DNA from 3 places in the Paenibacillus stellifer genome. Region 2 is predicted to be linked to each of the others. Evidence: riboswitches for the same ligand, from Rfam matches in the RefSeq annotation. Region 2 holds a riboswitch; each other region holds the start of a gene.
What was found. A riboswitch is a leader RNA that binds a small molecule or an ion and turns the genes downstream of it on or off. The one in region 2 is predicted to bind cyclic di-GMP.

Region 1 (4,279 bases), 280 kb from region 2:
GGGTATCGAAACCCCTAACACCTAGCACTCATCGTTTACGGCGTGGACTACCAGGGTATCTAATCCTGTTTGCTCCCCACGCTTTCGCGCCTCAGCGTCAGTTACAGCCCAGAAAGTCGCCTTCGCCACTGGTGTTCCTCCACATCTCTACGCATTTCACCGCTACACGTGGAATTCCACTTTCCTCTTCTGCACTCAAGCCATCCAGTTTCCGATGCGACCACAGGTTGAGCCCATGGTTTAAACACCAGACTTAAATCGCCGCCTGCGCGCGCTTTACGCCCAATAATTCCGGACAACGCTTGCCCCCTACGTATTACCGCGGCTGCTGGCACGTAGTTAGCCGGGGCTTTCTTCTCAGGTACCGTCACTTCTCTAGCAGTTACTCTAGAGAACGTTCTTCCCTGGCAACAGAGCTTTACGATCCGAAAACCTTCATCACTCACGCGGCGTTGCTCCGTCAGGCTTTCGCCCATTGCGGAAGATTCCCTACTGCTGCCTCCCGTAGGAGTCTGGGCCGTGTCTCAGTCCCAGTGTGGCCGTTCACCCTCTCAGGTCGGCTACGCATCGTCGCCTTGGTGAGCCGTTACCCCACCAACTAGCTAATGCGCCGCAGGCCCATCCCTCAGTAACAGATTGCTCCGTCTTTCATCCTTTCCTCAGGCGAAGAAAGGAATTATCCGGTATTAGCTACCGTTTCCGGTAGTTATCCCAGTCTGAAGGGCAGGTTGCCTACGTGTTACTCACCCGTCCGCCGCTAAGTTAATCCGGAGCAAGCTCCTTCATAACTCCGCTCGACTTGCATGTATTAGGCACGCCGCCAGCGTTCGTCCTGAGCCAGGATCAAACTCTCCATTAAATACGCGACTTCGTCGCGTCGCCCGTTCCGGAATGGGTCGATCTCAGCTGAGCCGATCATTCCGGAACGAGTATAGAAAGAGCTGATTTGCTCATTTTGAATCTGACGAGAATTAAATTCTCTTTAAATACTCACTCGTTGTTCAGTTTTCAAAGATCAAGCTTCTATTAAGACTTTCATTGTCGCTTCGATTTCGCATCAGCAACTCTTATATCTTATCACAACCAAGTCATCAACGCAAGCTTTTTTTATTTCTTTTTTTGAATCAGCAGCTCGTGTTTCTTGGCCGGAATTTGAATATACCACATGTCACAATAAATACGCAAGAGCTTTTCAAAAAAAATAAAAAGAGTTGATTTCACAACTTGCGAAATCAACTCTTTGGGGTTCCCTTAGGTTAAGTTATACAGCCTCACTTATTAGTAATACTTAGCGCCCGTATATTTGCTGGCGAGCTTGGTGATGCTGCCGGTTGCCTGCTTGGTCTTGCCAAGCCCTGCATCCACTGTCGTGTCGATTGTGACCCATTGGCCGTCAATCAGTACTTCATTCCAGGCATGGTACGCAGTTACGTAGCTGCTCTGCCCCATAACGAGCTTCGTCGGCACATCCACACTGCGCAGCATGGCGGCGAAGAGAGAAGCGTAATCATAGCAGATGCCCTTCTTCGTAGCGAGCGTGTTATCAATGCTCGGGATGTAATCCGTAGTTACATTGGCGGCAAGATCATAATCGTATTTGACATTCGAAACTACATAGTTATAGATAGCTGTTACTTTATCTTTATCGGTAGCCGCGTTCTGTGTAAGCTGTTTAGCTTTCTGAATAGCGCGGTCGGATGGACTCCAATTAATGTTCTGAACAGAACTTAAATATACGGCATTCGGGTCGGTGAGGGACAGTTCGATGGAATCGGAATCAATCAGCTTGTACTTGTTGCCTGTAGTGTTCTCCATGATCGATACTTTATAGGTGCCGTTTCCGAGCTGAAGCGGGAAGCTTTCATCCGACTTGGACGCATACAGGTTATACGTGTAGCTGCTGCCGTTCTTGGTGATCATCAGTTTGGTCTTTTTATTCTGAGGGACGGAATAATGAATTCCAATAACACCTTGGCCTATATTCGAGGTATCGAGCCATTCCGCACTTGCGAAGGCTTTAGGGGCAAACTGGATAGACCCAGCAATTACAAACAAAGAAAGAATAAAGCCGTAAAGCTTCTTCATATGAAAAACTCCTTTCGGTAGCTGGCTGCCATCCTTACGGGAAGGCCCTCTAGCTTTGCGTCCCTGCCTTTCGACAGGTTTGCCGTTATCGTGGAATCTCCACCTTACATAAAAAAGAACAACTCCCATTTTCATACTGTACGACTAAACAAAAAAAGCCTCTCATTCGGTAGCTGGCTGCCATCCTTACGGGAAGGCCCTTTAGCTTTGCGTCCCTGCCTTTCGACAGGTTTGCCGTTATCGTGTTTAGCTTTCTATGAATAGAGTACCATATTTTAATAGTTAAGAAAATAGTTATCTAGGAAAAATCGCCTAGATTTTTATTTATTTTTTTCGAAAAAGGGCTTATGCATCAAGTTTGGCATGAATAATCAGACGATGAGTCGGATTAATTAGCGGATCGCAAGTAATTAAAGTAAGAATCCGGTCTTTATTGTTTCCTTCCAGCACCGAGATATCCGTCGGCTCTACTACCAGGATCTCATAGACCTTATACTCCAAGTCTTCGCTCTTGGTCTTGATTGTAATGGTATCGCCAATCTTCACTTCACCCAGTCTATTGAACAATCTGCCTTTGGTATGCGCCCGATGTGCGGCGATGGCCGAATTGCCGACTTCCCCTAGCGGTGCGGTTTCGGTCATATGAACGGCGGCATGTCTCATGTTCGCTTTGGTCGCCCCCTCCAGAACGGGAAGCTTCACATCTATGGAGGGAATTTCGATCAGCGCAATCGCCTTTTCATCGCCGGCCGGATCGCTTTCAGCCTCCGAGAGCTGATCCTGCTCATTGAGAGCCGATTCATCCGCAAGAAGCTGCGTCACCTTGGCATATTTCAATCTGAGATCAGGGTCTGCGGCAGTCCCACCGGCAACCTCGCTCTGCTTCGGACTCTGGTCAAAGCTCTGCTCCGCTTGCTCCAGCAGCCGCTGCTGCTTCCAGTCTTCGAACCATTCGCTCCCCTTGGGGTAGAGTATCAGAAGCAGACCGGCGATGATGATAATATAGGACAGCTTCCGCATGGGTCTCCTCCTATCGCTGTTCAATGTTCGATCCCGGAGCCGGCACAGTCTCCTTGGGAGCGGTGAATACCCACTTCCGGCTGCCGAAAAAGTTAATAATGACCGTCACGAACGTAACCAGCACCTTGGCAACCAGCTCCTGCAGGCCAAATCGGTCGATCAGCAGGCTCATCAGCAGCAGAGAGATGCCAAGCACAACCAGGTTCAGCACCACAAACCGGATAAGCTGCATATGGTCGAAGCCCTCTTCTTTGCTCCGCTGGCGGTCCTTAAATGTAATCTTGCTGTTCAGAATAAAGCTGTTGGCCGTTCCCGCACTGTAGGAAATAATTTGCGCCCCGATATAGAATAAGCCTAATACCCCATTCAGCAATGCGAACACAGCCATATCGACGAGCGTATTAAGCAGACCAACAATATTGAATTTCACGAACTGGATGAAGTCACGTTTGAAATTCTGGTTATTCATACCGCCCATCCTTTCGCAAATGCCGGGCCTCCTCGTTCAGAAGCTCGATTTCTTCGGCTTTCAATTTCCGGTAACCTACCGTCTGACGGACGATATACAGCGGACGGCCTTTGGATTCGTCGTAAATCCGTCCGATATACTCCCCTATTACCCCAAGGATCATCAGTACGATCCCGTTGAACAGCAGGTTCACGCCGACGATGGATGCCCAGCCGGGCACCGTGTGGTCGGTGAATAACCTCTGCATCAGAACGACGAATAAATAGATGAAACTGGAGATTGAGAGCGCAAAGCCCAGATAAGAAGCAATCTTAAGGGGCTTATGGGAAAAAGAAGTGATGCCGTCGAGCGCGAAGCGGATCATTTTCTTAAGCGGATATTTCGTCTCGCCCGCAAAACGCTCCTCACGCACATATTCCACGCTCGCCTGACGGAAGCCTACCCAGCTTACCAGCCCCCGGACGTACCGGTTCTTCTCCTTCAGATCCCGCATTACATCGGCCACCTTGCTGTCAATCAGCCGGAAATCGCCGGTATCCGTCGGAATGTCGACGCTGGTCATGCTGCTGAGCAGACGGTAGAACACTTTAGCGGTCGTCTTTTTGAACAGGGTCTCGCCATGGCGCTTCAGCCTTTTGGCATACACCACCTCATACCCCTGCTTCCACTTCGCGATCATCTCCAAAATAACCTCCGGCGGGTCCT
Region 2 (4,279 bases):
GATTCCCTCGCCGGGGAATGCGGCGTCGCCGTGCATGAGCACAGCCAGTGCGCGGTTCGTATTCAGAACCGGCAGCCCCGTGCCGCTGCGATCTTCCTGCGCAGCCCGGGCGAAGCCTTCGACGACCGGATTGACGAACTCCAGATGGCTCGGGTTGTTGGCCAGCGTCAGCCGGGTGCGTACGGTCTCGCCTTCATGGAAGGCGTGGTCGGCTCCAAGATGATATTTCACATCGCCGGTCCAGCCGTAATTGATGCCCATCGAGCCCTCGGAAGGGAAGAGCTCCTTGTTCGGAGAGTGGTGGAACTCCGAGAAAATAATATCGTAAGGTTTGCCCAAAATATGGGCAAGCACGTTGAGGCGTCCCCGGTGGGCCATGCCCATCAAAATATTCTCCGCACCGTCATGCGCGGCTGCCCGGACGATTTCATCCAGCATCGGAACCAGAATGTCATTGCCTTCGAGGCTGAAGCGTTTCTGGCCGACGAAGGTTTTATGGAGGAAGGTTTCGAAATGCTCCACTTCGATCAGGCGTTTCAGCAGCGCCTTCCGCTCCGGATCGGTCAGCGGAGCCGGCGAACTGGAGGATTCGGCCTGGCTGTTCAGCCAGCGGAGCTCCTGCTCGTCGTGGACATGTCCGAATTCATAGGCAATCGTTCTTGTATAGGCCTGGCGCATCCGGTGATAGGCATCCCAGCCGGTCTGCACCCCGGTTGGCGCGTTCTCCCAGATCAGGGAGGCCGGCAGGGCGAGCAGATCAGCTTGCGTCAGCCCGTATGTCTCGGGATCGAGCCATTTTGCCATGGAATCCCCGCTCTTCTCCAGCGGATCTATATCGGCGGCCAAGTGGCCAAAGATGCGGATATTGGCGATCAGCTTGGAAGCGCGGACCGCCTTGCGGAGCCAATCGGCATCGCCGGAGAGAACGGGGGCCGGGGCGGGGGCTTCTTCGGTTGTCAGCGGAGGGGGGCCGTATATCGTAAAAAGCTCCCGGTAGTGGGCCTCCACGGAGGAAGGGTCTTCGCTGAACTGTTCGTATTTTTCCTGGATGTAGCCTAGGTTGGGGCCGCAATACTTGCTCCAAACAGATTCATTGTAGGACTCTTTGGCTGACATGAGACATCCTCCTAACGGATAAACTCCAGGCAGTGCCCCAGCGGGCGTAACCGGAGCTGCAATGATTACGTTTACATTCTATAGTATAGTTACACGATTTTAAACGTATTGCCACATTCTATTGTGCAACTTTAGGTCAGGGTAATCAATTCAACCTTTCGTCCAATCCGTTCGAAAAAAGGCATCATTGCGCAGGCTTCATTTCGGCGGCCCAAAGGATCGGGGGAGACGCGCAATCGGCGGTCGGGACCATAAACCTATATAAATCCTTCCAGTAATCCACTAGAATTTGATTAGTGGGACGAAGATGTGGGTATTAGTAGTTTATAGTTCCTAACGACTAGAGGGTTTTACATAAATATTGGAATTTAGTTCACTGCCAGTCGCCGTTGCAGGCACTCAATTTTAGGTTTCAGCCGCGCATTGAATGTATTGTCATTTTTTTGACACACTTTTAGGCGAACATCTTGTATAATATCTTTGCAAGCTTATCGCTTAACACAACATCATAAGATCCTTGAATGCAAGGATCCAGCAAAAGGTAAACCTGTTGAAAAGCAGGGGCACAAAGTCTCGGGTCTAAGGTTATTAAGGGAAACAGACGGGGGGAAGAAGCTTCCGTGCGTGTTATCCTCGTAACTATGACGGCTGGACTGCCTGGGGACAAAATCTTAGGAGGAGATTTTTTGAACAAGTCCAACCAGGGGAATAACGGAGAACTGCAGACGGTCGCTTTGGATATGGAATGGGTGCAGCTGATGCTCGCCGCCAAGAAGCAGGGGATTCACGCGGATGAGATCCGGCGGTTCTTGGGCGACAAGACACTCAAAGCCATGTGAACCAAATAAGAATGAGTGTTTCTAAAGGATAACGAAAGAGGACATGACGGCGCGGCGTCATGTCCTCTCTATGTAAATACGCAATATTTCGGATCCCGGTCACTGGTTCTTCTGTTCAATCCGCCATTTCTGGTAATCCAGAAATTCCTTGAACTCCCTCTTGCTGACCCCTGAAGCCATAGCTTCCTGAACCAGCTTGAACCAGTCGGAGTCGAGCGGTTCTTCCTCGGCGAGCTCTCCGTACAGAAGAATGTGGACGGAGACATCCAGAGCCTCTGCAATTTTCTCGATGAACTGGATGGAGGGGTTGGATTGAATATTGCGTTCGACATTGCTTAAGTATGATTTAGCCACATCCGCCCTGCCGGCAAGCTCGGATAAAGATAATCCCTTCTCCTGGCGAAGCTGTTGAATGTGCTGTCCAATATTGTCCGGCACGGTAAATAATGCTCCCTCCTTGTTTTTTGGTATAAGTATAGCAAAGGTCCGCCCAAAAGGAAAACTAGCTTTTACCATTTATGAGCTTAACAGGGAAGTTTATTTAACGGCAGCCAGGCTGCGGCTCTGAAAATAATCATATCGCCGGAGTAGCCCTCCGGCGCGGCTGCCGGAATCGGACCCAAGGCGCCGGAACGGGCGAGTAACCCAGCTTGTTACGGCAGGCGGGTGCCTCTTGCGCTGATATACAGGTCGTACCATTCCTTGCGCGTCAGCTCCAGCTTGTCCGCTCCTTCGCAGGCTTTAATCCGCTGCGGGTTCACCGTGCCGATAACCGGCTGGATCGCGGCCGGATGCGACATCAGCCAGGCGAGCACGACCGCTTCGGGTGTCGTTCCTTTATCTTCCGCCAGCGAGCGAACCATGGCGGCAGTGCGGATCACATGCTCGGGTTGTCCGTCAAGCGGACGGCCGGTGTATTTGCCCTGGGCGAGCGGCCCCCAGGCCTGAAGCTGGATCTTCTCCAGACGGCAGTGCTCGATCGTTCCGTCCGGCATGCCATGCTCTCTCCAGGCCGGACGGTTCACGCTGACCATGGAATCGAGCCAGAACGTCTTCTCCAGATTCATTTCGAGCTGATTGATAATCAGGGGCTCATCGGAGTAAGCCTGAAGCAGCCGGATCTGCGATCCGCTCATATTGGATACCCCGAAGTGCCGGACCTTGCCGGACTCCTTGAGCAGCCGCAGCGCTTCTCCAACCTCCTCGGGGTCCATAAACGGATCGGGGCGGTGCAGCAGCAGAATGTCGAGATACGGGGTGCCCAGCCGGGACAGAATGCCGTCGACGCTGCTCAGGATATGCTCACGGGAAAGATCGAATGTGTTGGAGCTCTCTCCCGGCTCTTGCAGCTTAATGCCGCATTTGGACTGGATAATCAGCTTATCGCGCAGCTCCGGGCGCTCCTTCAGCACGGTTCCGAAGACAAGCTCGGCCTTTCCCCGCGTGTAAATGTCCGCCAGGTCAAACATGTTGATGCCGATGGAGAGCGCGGCTTCGACGGCCATATGCCCTTCCCGGATTTGCTCCGCCGTGACCGGCTCCCGGTCCCAGCCTCCGCCAAGTCCCATGCAGCCCTGAACGATACGCCCAGCGGGAATGCCGCGGACATTAAGTGGTAACGTTTTCAATCCATTCCCTCCTTCATCGAATCTCATCTTACTGCTACAGCCATTGTACCGCATCAGAACCAGGTATGTTATTTCCGGCACCCGATGAACGGTGACTGAAGCCTTCTTTCGAACTTTCTCGATGTTCCTTCCATAGCGAAAAAAAAGCCGAATGCGCATGATCAAGGGACTCGTCCCTTAATAAACGCATTCGGCTTGTGGATAAACGAGATCCGGCCTGTGGTTACACAGGACTTGCTGGTTATCAGCATTCGTTCAGCGCTTCATTCCTCTTCCCTATCAAGCGGACCGCCCTGGACGCCAAGCTTGTGGTCCAGCGCATCGGCATAGAGCCGTTTGAGCCATTTCAGCTCCGTCAGGGTGTGTTCATAACGTCCATACATCAAGTGCAGAACAGCCCGGGAGACGATCCCGATATGCTCTTCATAGACCTGATAGGCCAGATTGACTTCATGCTCGGCCTCCCGGATGCGCTCCTCCAGCAGCTTCGCAATTTTGTCCGGATCAGCATGTCTGGAGAAGGCAAGCGCGATATACATCGGGTGGTAGACCGCGTCGTTCTTGCGGAACTGCTGAAGCAGCAGCTGCTCAAACAGCGCTCGCCCGGATTCGGTAATCCGGTATATCGTCTTCTCAGGCCGGTCGCGGCTCTGGATAACCTCCACCTGCTCGATCTGTCCGTTCTTGGACAACTGG
Region 3 (4,279 bases), 640 kb from region 2:
CGAGTGAGCGTGCCCTTAGGCGCATAGCTGACTCCGTTCATGCCGTTCACTATTCCTCTGGCCGCCAGTACCTCGACCTCCTGCCGCGCCCAATGGTTCGCCATATCCGGGAACTCGACATCGCGCAGCATGACCGCATACAATCCGGAAGCCGTAATCTTGGCCCGGACATAATCTTCTTCCGCCGCTGTTACACCGCCAATGTAAGTCCACACCCCTGCTGTGGAGTCATACTGATAAATCCCGAGCTTCTCCCGGCTCGATGTCCAAGGCTCTTCCTTCGGGTAACGGATCGCGAGCAGCGCCGGCAGCTGGAATGGAGCGCCCGCCTGTACCTGCCAGATCGAGCCGGCCTTCTGCAGCTTCCTGCCGTCCTGATCCACCGGCTTCTGCGACTCTAGCTCCGCTTGCGCCAGACTCACAGCCGTATTATCCGGGAAGGTTCCTGCCGAAATCTCCAGCCGTGCCCAGCCGTCCGCTGCGGTCAGCGTTCCGCCTGCGGCTCCGATCGTCTGGCTATCCTTGGCCCCGGTTACAACCGGCGCGCTTCCTCCGGCACTCGAACCGGTTCCCGAATTCGTACCGGTCCCCGTCCCCGAATTTGTACCGGTCCCCGTCCCCGGATCTGTACCAGTCCCTTCCAGCGCAATTGCTTCGATAGAGTTATCGCTTGTGCTGTAGAGCAGCTTGTTCCCGCTGATGCCGATCAGCTTCGACCCCGCAGGCAGCGCAGGAAGCGTCGTGACCTGATAGGTTGAGAGATTCACCTGCTTCAAGACGGAGGCGCCGCCGGATTCGTCCTGAAATACCGCCTCTCCATCTCCGATGGACATGAACGCATACTGCGCTCCGGCCGCCTTCATCTCGGTAAGATCGACTGGCTCGGCCGTCAGATCATTGATGGACAGAAGCACGAATTTGCTCTGCGATGACCCGTTCTTTTGCTTAAGAAGAACATGGCTGCCGTTAAAAACGAACCAGTCCACATAGTTGGCACCGCCCAGACTAATTAAAGGACGTGTAACTCCGCTGCTTAAATCGAGCAGGCTAAGCCCGCCGTCACGCGCATTTTTATACACGACCTTGCCGTCCGCCAGCTCTGGGAATCGGCCCTCGCCCAAATCCGCCTCGACTCCCGAAGCCAGATCGTGATACATCATGCTGCCGTAATTGCTGCGTTCATACCAGACAACGCCCACCCCGTCAGTCGTCGGGTTGCCGTACTGTCCGGGCTGCTTGTTGAGCTTGGTGCGGGTGCCCTTCTCCAGATCGAAACTGTAAATATCCCAGTTCAAAGAGCTGTCCTGCTCGTTCCCCTTGTCAGCCCACACGACAACCAGGCCTCCAACAGCCGGCGCGTCCTTGGCCGATGAATTGGTCGTAAGCGTCAGGCTCGCCCCGCTGTTGCGGTCCAGCGCATGCACCTGCTTCACTCCGGCGGAATCGGGCTCCATCCAGATGACCCGCTCTCCGGACACGCTGTAATCCGTCCTTCCCGGATCGGCTCCGGCGGCAACCGCTGTCCCCGTGATCGTTCCGCCCGCAGATACGCTGCCCAGCGCACATACTGCTGCCAGCAGCAGACGGCCGATCTGCGGGAATTTCATTCTCCTTCTGAAATGCATTCGTTTCTCCCCCCGCTGCTGTTTAATTGCACAAAAAAACAAGCCCTTGAGCGGCCCGGCTGTCCTAACATCCCGCAGGGGATGAAGTAGACCCGTGGCTTTGCGTCTCCGACTTTCGTACGGATTTGCCTTGGTTCGGTACTTGGTTATTGGTCCTTAATGCCTGTATTCAACTGTCGTATGTATAGGACTCTTATCCTTAATATCGGATTAATATCCTGTTTAATTAATAAATACTAGATATTCCCGGAACAGGGGTATCCTGTTGGATGCCAAAGGCAATTCAGAGATGCTTCTGTACAACTACCTATGCAAATGAATCCTATGGACGCGGTATCCGGCATCTGAAATGCTTGAAATGCCATGCAGGACAGCGTCTGATTTTGCGCATAAAAAAGAAATCCCCCACAAGGGGGGACTACACAGGCCGAGCGTTACAACCCATTATTCAGAAAATGCGTTCTTGTACCAGAGATCGGTAGCTGTGCAGAGACGCTATCCGGAACATGGGCCGTCAGATCATGCTTCATAAACCCCTGCTTCAAAAATCGCTTGATCACCACGCGTCCGATTGTATTTCTCACCACTTTGGGCTTCATTTGCGGATAACCGGTCATGGAATATTCGATAGTCTGCGCGCAATGCGCCAGAATTTCATACACCGGCCATTGCTTGGTCTGAATGACGTCATATTCGTACATGTTCAGCAGCTCTTTATTCACATCTTGCAATGAAGTAAATGCCACCTTGCTCATAAGTAGAATCCTCCTAACTGCCGCGGCGCGGCGTTATCGCATTATTTTTCTAACCCACTTCTGTACCTCTGTCAATAGAGTAGACACGCAGAATCGAGAAAATCACACAGCATTTCGGTACATACGTTCGTATTCATTGGGTGTAAAATACCCAATCGCTGAATGGATTCGTTTTCCATTGTAGAAGCAGGTAATGTATTCAAAAATGCGTTTCTTGGCTTGCTTGCGTGTTGTGAATTTTTCCAAGTACACGAGTTCTTTCTTCAGCACACTGTGGAACGATTCGATACAAGCATTATCGTAGCAGTTCCCTTTTCGGCTCATACTGCCGTTCATCTTGTAGGTGCGCAGTCGTTCCTGGTAGTCGTGGGAAGCATACTGGCTGCCACGGTCGGAGTGATGCAGGACCTCTCCGCATGGTTGTTGCTGGCTGTAGGCTCGATCCAGTGCCGTTAACACCAGTTCTTTGGTCATCCGCTCGTCCATGTGAAACCCAATGATTTTACGGCTGTACAAATCCATTATACTTGCCAGATAGAGCCAGCCTTCATTCGTTGGAATGTACGTAATGTCAGCCACCCAGGCCTCATTTGGAGCGGACGGCCTAAACTGACGGTTCAACACGTTCTCATGAACAGGCAAGTTGTGCTTCGAATTCGTCGTGGCCTTGTATTTCTTCACCGTACGGGAGCGCAATCCCAGTTCCTTCATGATTCGGGCGACTAATTTCTCCGACACGGGTACGCCTTGCTTATGAAGCATTTTAGCGATTTTGGGACTTCCATATAACCGGCGGGATTCCAGAAAGATACGGCGGATATGCCGCTCCAGCTTGCGCCGTCGTTTTTCACGCTTGCTGACTTTTCGTTTCGTCCATTTGTAATAGCCGCTTCGGGACACTTCAAAGGCTTCGCACATCTTCGAGACTCGGCACTTGAAGCGATGATCGTGGATGAAGGCATAGATCAGCGCCGGTCTTTGGCGAAGTAGTGCATCGCCTTTTTTAAGATGTCGTTCTCCTCCTCCAGATCACGGATACGCTTTTGGAGGTCTCTCATTGCCTTGTCGTCAGCTTTCAGTTGCCCACTGCCTGGAAAAGCCTGTGCACCGTCTTGTTTGTATTCCGCCATCCAGCGGTACAAGGTGTTGTCGCTGATCCCCAACTCGCGAGCGACCTGTGCCACCGGCTTACCCTCTTCTTGGATCATCTGAATCGTTTGCAGTTTAAATTCTTTATCGTATTTTTTCGTCATGTTAGCACCTCGAATTTGGTTATGTTCATTCTACCCGATTCTCGGTTCTCCATGTCTACTTTTTAGCCTAACAGCAAATAGTTTTGGCCCTTCCTCTTACTGGATGAAAGGATTTGTGTATCTGGAGCCTGGTGTCGCTGAGAAATTCAAGGACTCTTATGCTTGGCGCGATGTAACGCTAAATCCATCAATGCAATTAGATACAGATGAGGGAAAAGAGCATTCTTGGGCATTTAATGAAGAGTTCAATGAATATGTGAAGTCTTCTGATTACATTGGGAAGTTTTATTTCGATGTCAGAAATGAGCTGGTTTACTTTGAAGTCGAAAAATAATTCTGCCGCAATTCGCTTAAGTAGTGAAGCTGAGGATGAAGAAAATGGGGGAAGTCCGGGGTTGAAGCGAATAGCAATATTGCTTGGTGTGTTCACGCTATTTGTTGTACTTACTCCCATTCTATTAAATTTCATTCCTATTAAGTTTGCGGTTAAGCTCGAAAACGTACAGCAAAATGTAGAGACCGGCAAATACATCTGTGTAACAGAGTCTAAATATGTGGTTGATACAGGATGGATTGCTGAAGTAACTATTAATCCGCATATAGTGAAGGACCTTCCCGTCAGGGTATCTGGAGATAGCCCTAACAA

Region 1: another riboswitch for cyclic di-GMP. It lies ahead of PSTEL_RS03490 (transglutaminase-like domain-containing protein); the one in region 2 lies ahead of PSTEL_RS26645 (anti-repressor SinI family protein).
Region 3: another riboswitch for cyclic di-GMP. It lies ahead of PSTEL_RS05020 (S-layer homology domain-containing protein); the one in region 2 lies ahead of PSTEL_RS26645 (anti-repressor SinI family protein).

What each region holds. Positions count from the first base shown of each region.
Region 1 covers NZ_CP009286.1:733,999-738,277, reverse strand. Annotated here, with positions in the region: rRNA gene PSTEL_RS03495 (16S ribosomal RNA) at 1-859, opposite strand, end outside; gene PSTEL_RS03490 (transglutaminase-like domain-containing protein) at 1,279-2,085, opposite strand; cyclic di-GMP riboswitch class I at 2,099-2,179, opposite strand; cyclic di-GMP riboswitch class I at 2,251-2,331, opposite strand; gene PSTEL_RS03485 (class D sortase) at 2,431-3,105, opposite strand; gene PSTEL_RS03480 (GtrA family protein) at 3,116-3,574, opposite strand; gene PSTEL_RS03475 (glycosyltransferase family 2 protein) at 3,567-4,279, opposite strand, start outside.
Region 2 covers NZ_CP009286.1:450,330-454,608, forward strand. Annotated here, with positions in the region: gene PSTEL_RS02180 (2-oxoglutarate dehydrogenase E1 component) at 1-1,116, opposite strand, end outside; cyclic di-GMP riboswitch class I at 1,647-1,777, shown strand; gene PSTEL_RS26645 (anti-repressor SinI family protein) at 1,803-1,955, shown strand; gene PSTEL_RS02185 (helix-turn-helix domain-containing protein) at 2,055-2,393, opposite strand; gene PSTEL_RS02190 (aldo/keto reductase) at 2,609-3,583, opposite strand; gene PSTEL_RS02195 (PadR family transcriptional regulator) at 3,847-4,279, opposite strand, start outside.
Region 3 covers NZ_CP009286.1:1,088,091-1,092,369, forward strand. Annotated here, with positions in the region: gene PSTEL_RS05020 (S-layer homology domain-containing protein) at 1-1,625, opposite strand, end outside; cyclic di-GMP riboswitch class I at 1,672-1,765, opposite strand; gene PSTEL_RS05025 (DUF1569 domain-containing protein) at 2,060-2,380, opposite strand; one part of gene PSTEL_RS05030 (IS3 family transposase) at 2,483-3,378, opposite strand; one part of gene PSTEL_RS05030 (IS3 family transposase) at 3,378-3,633, opposite strand; gene PSTEL_RS05040 (hypothetical protein) at 3,632-3,967, shown strand; gene PSTEL_RS05045 (hypothetical protein) at 3,936-4,279, shown strand, end outside.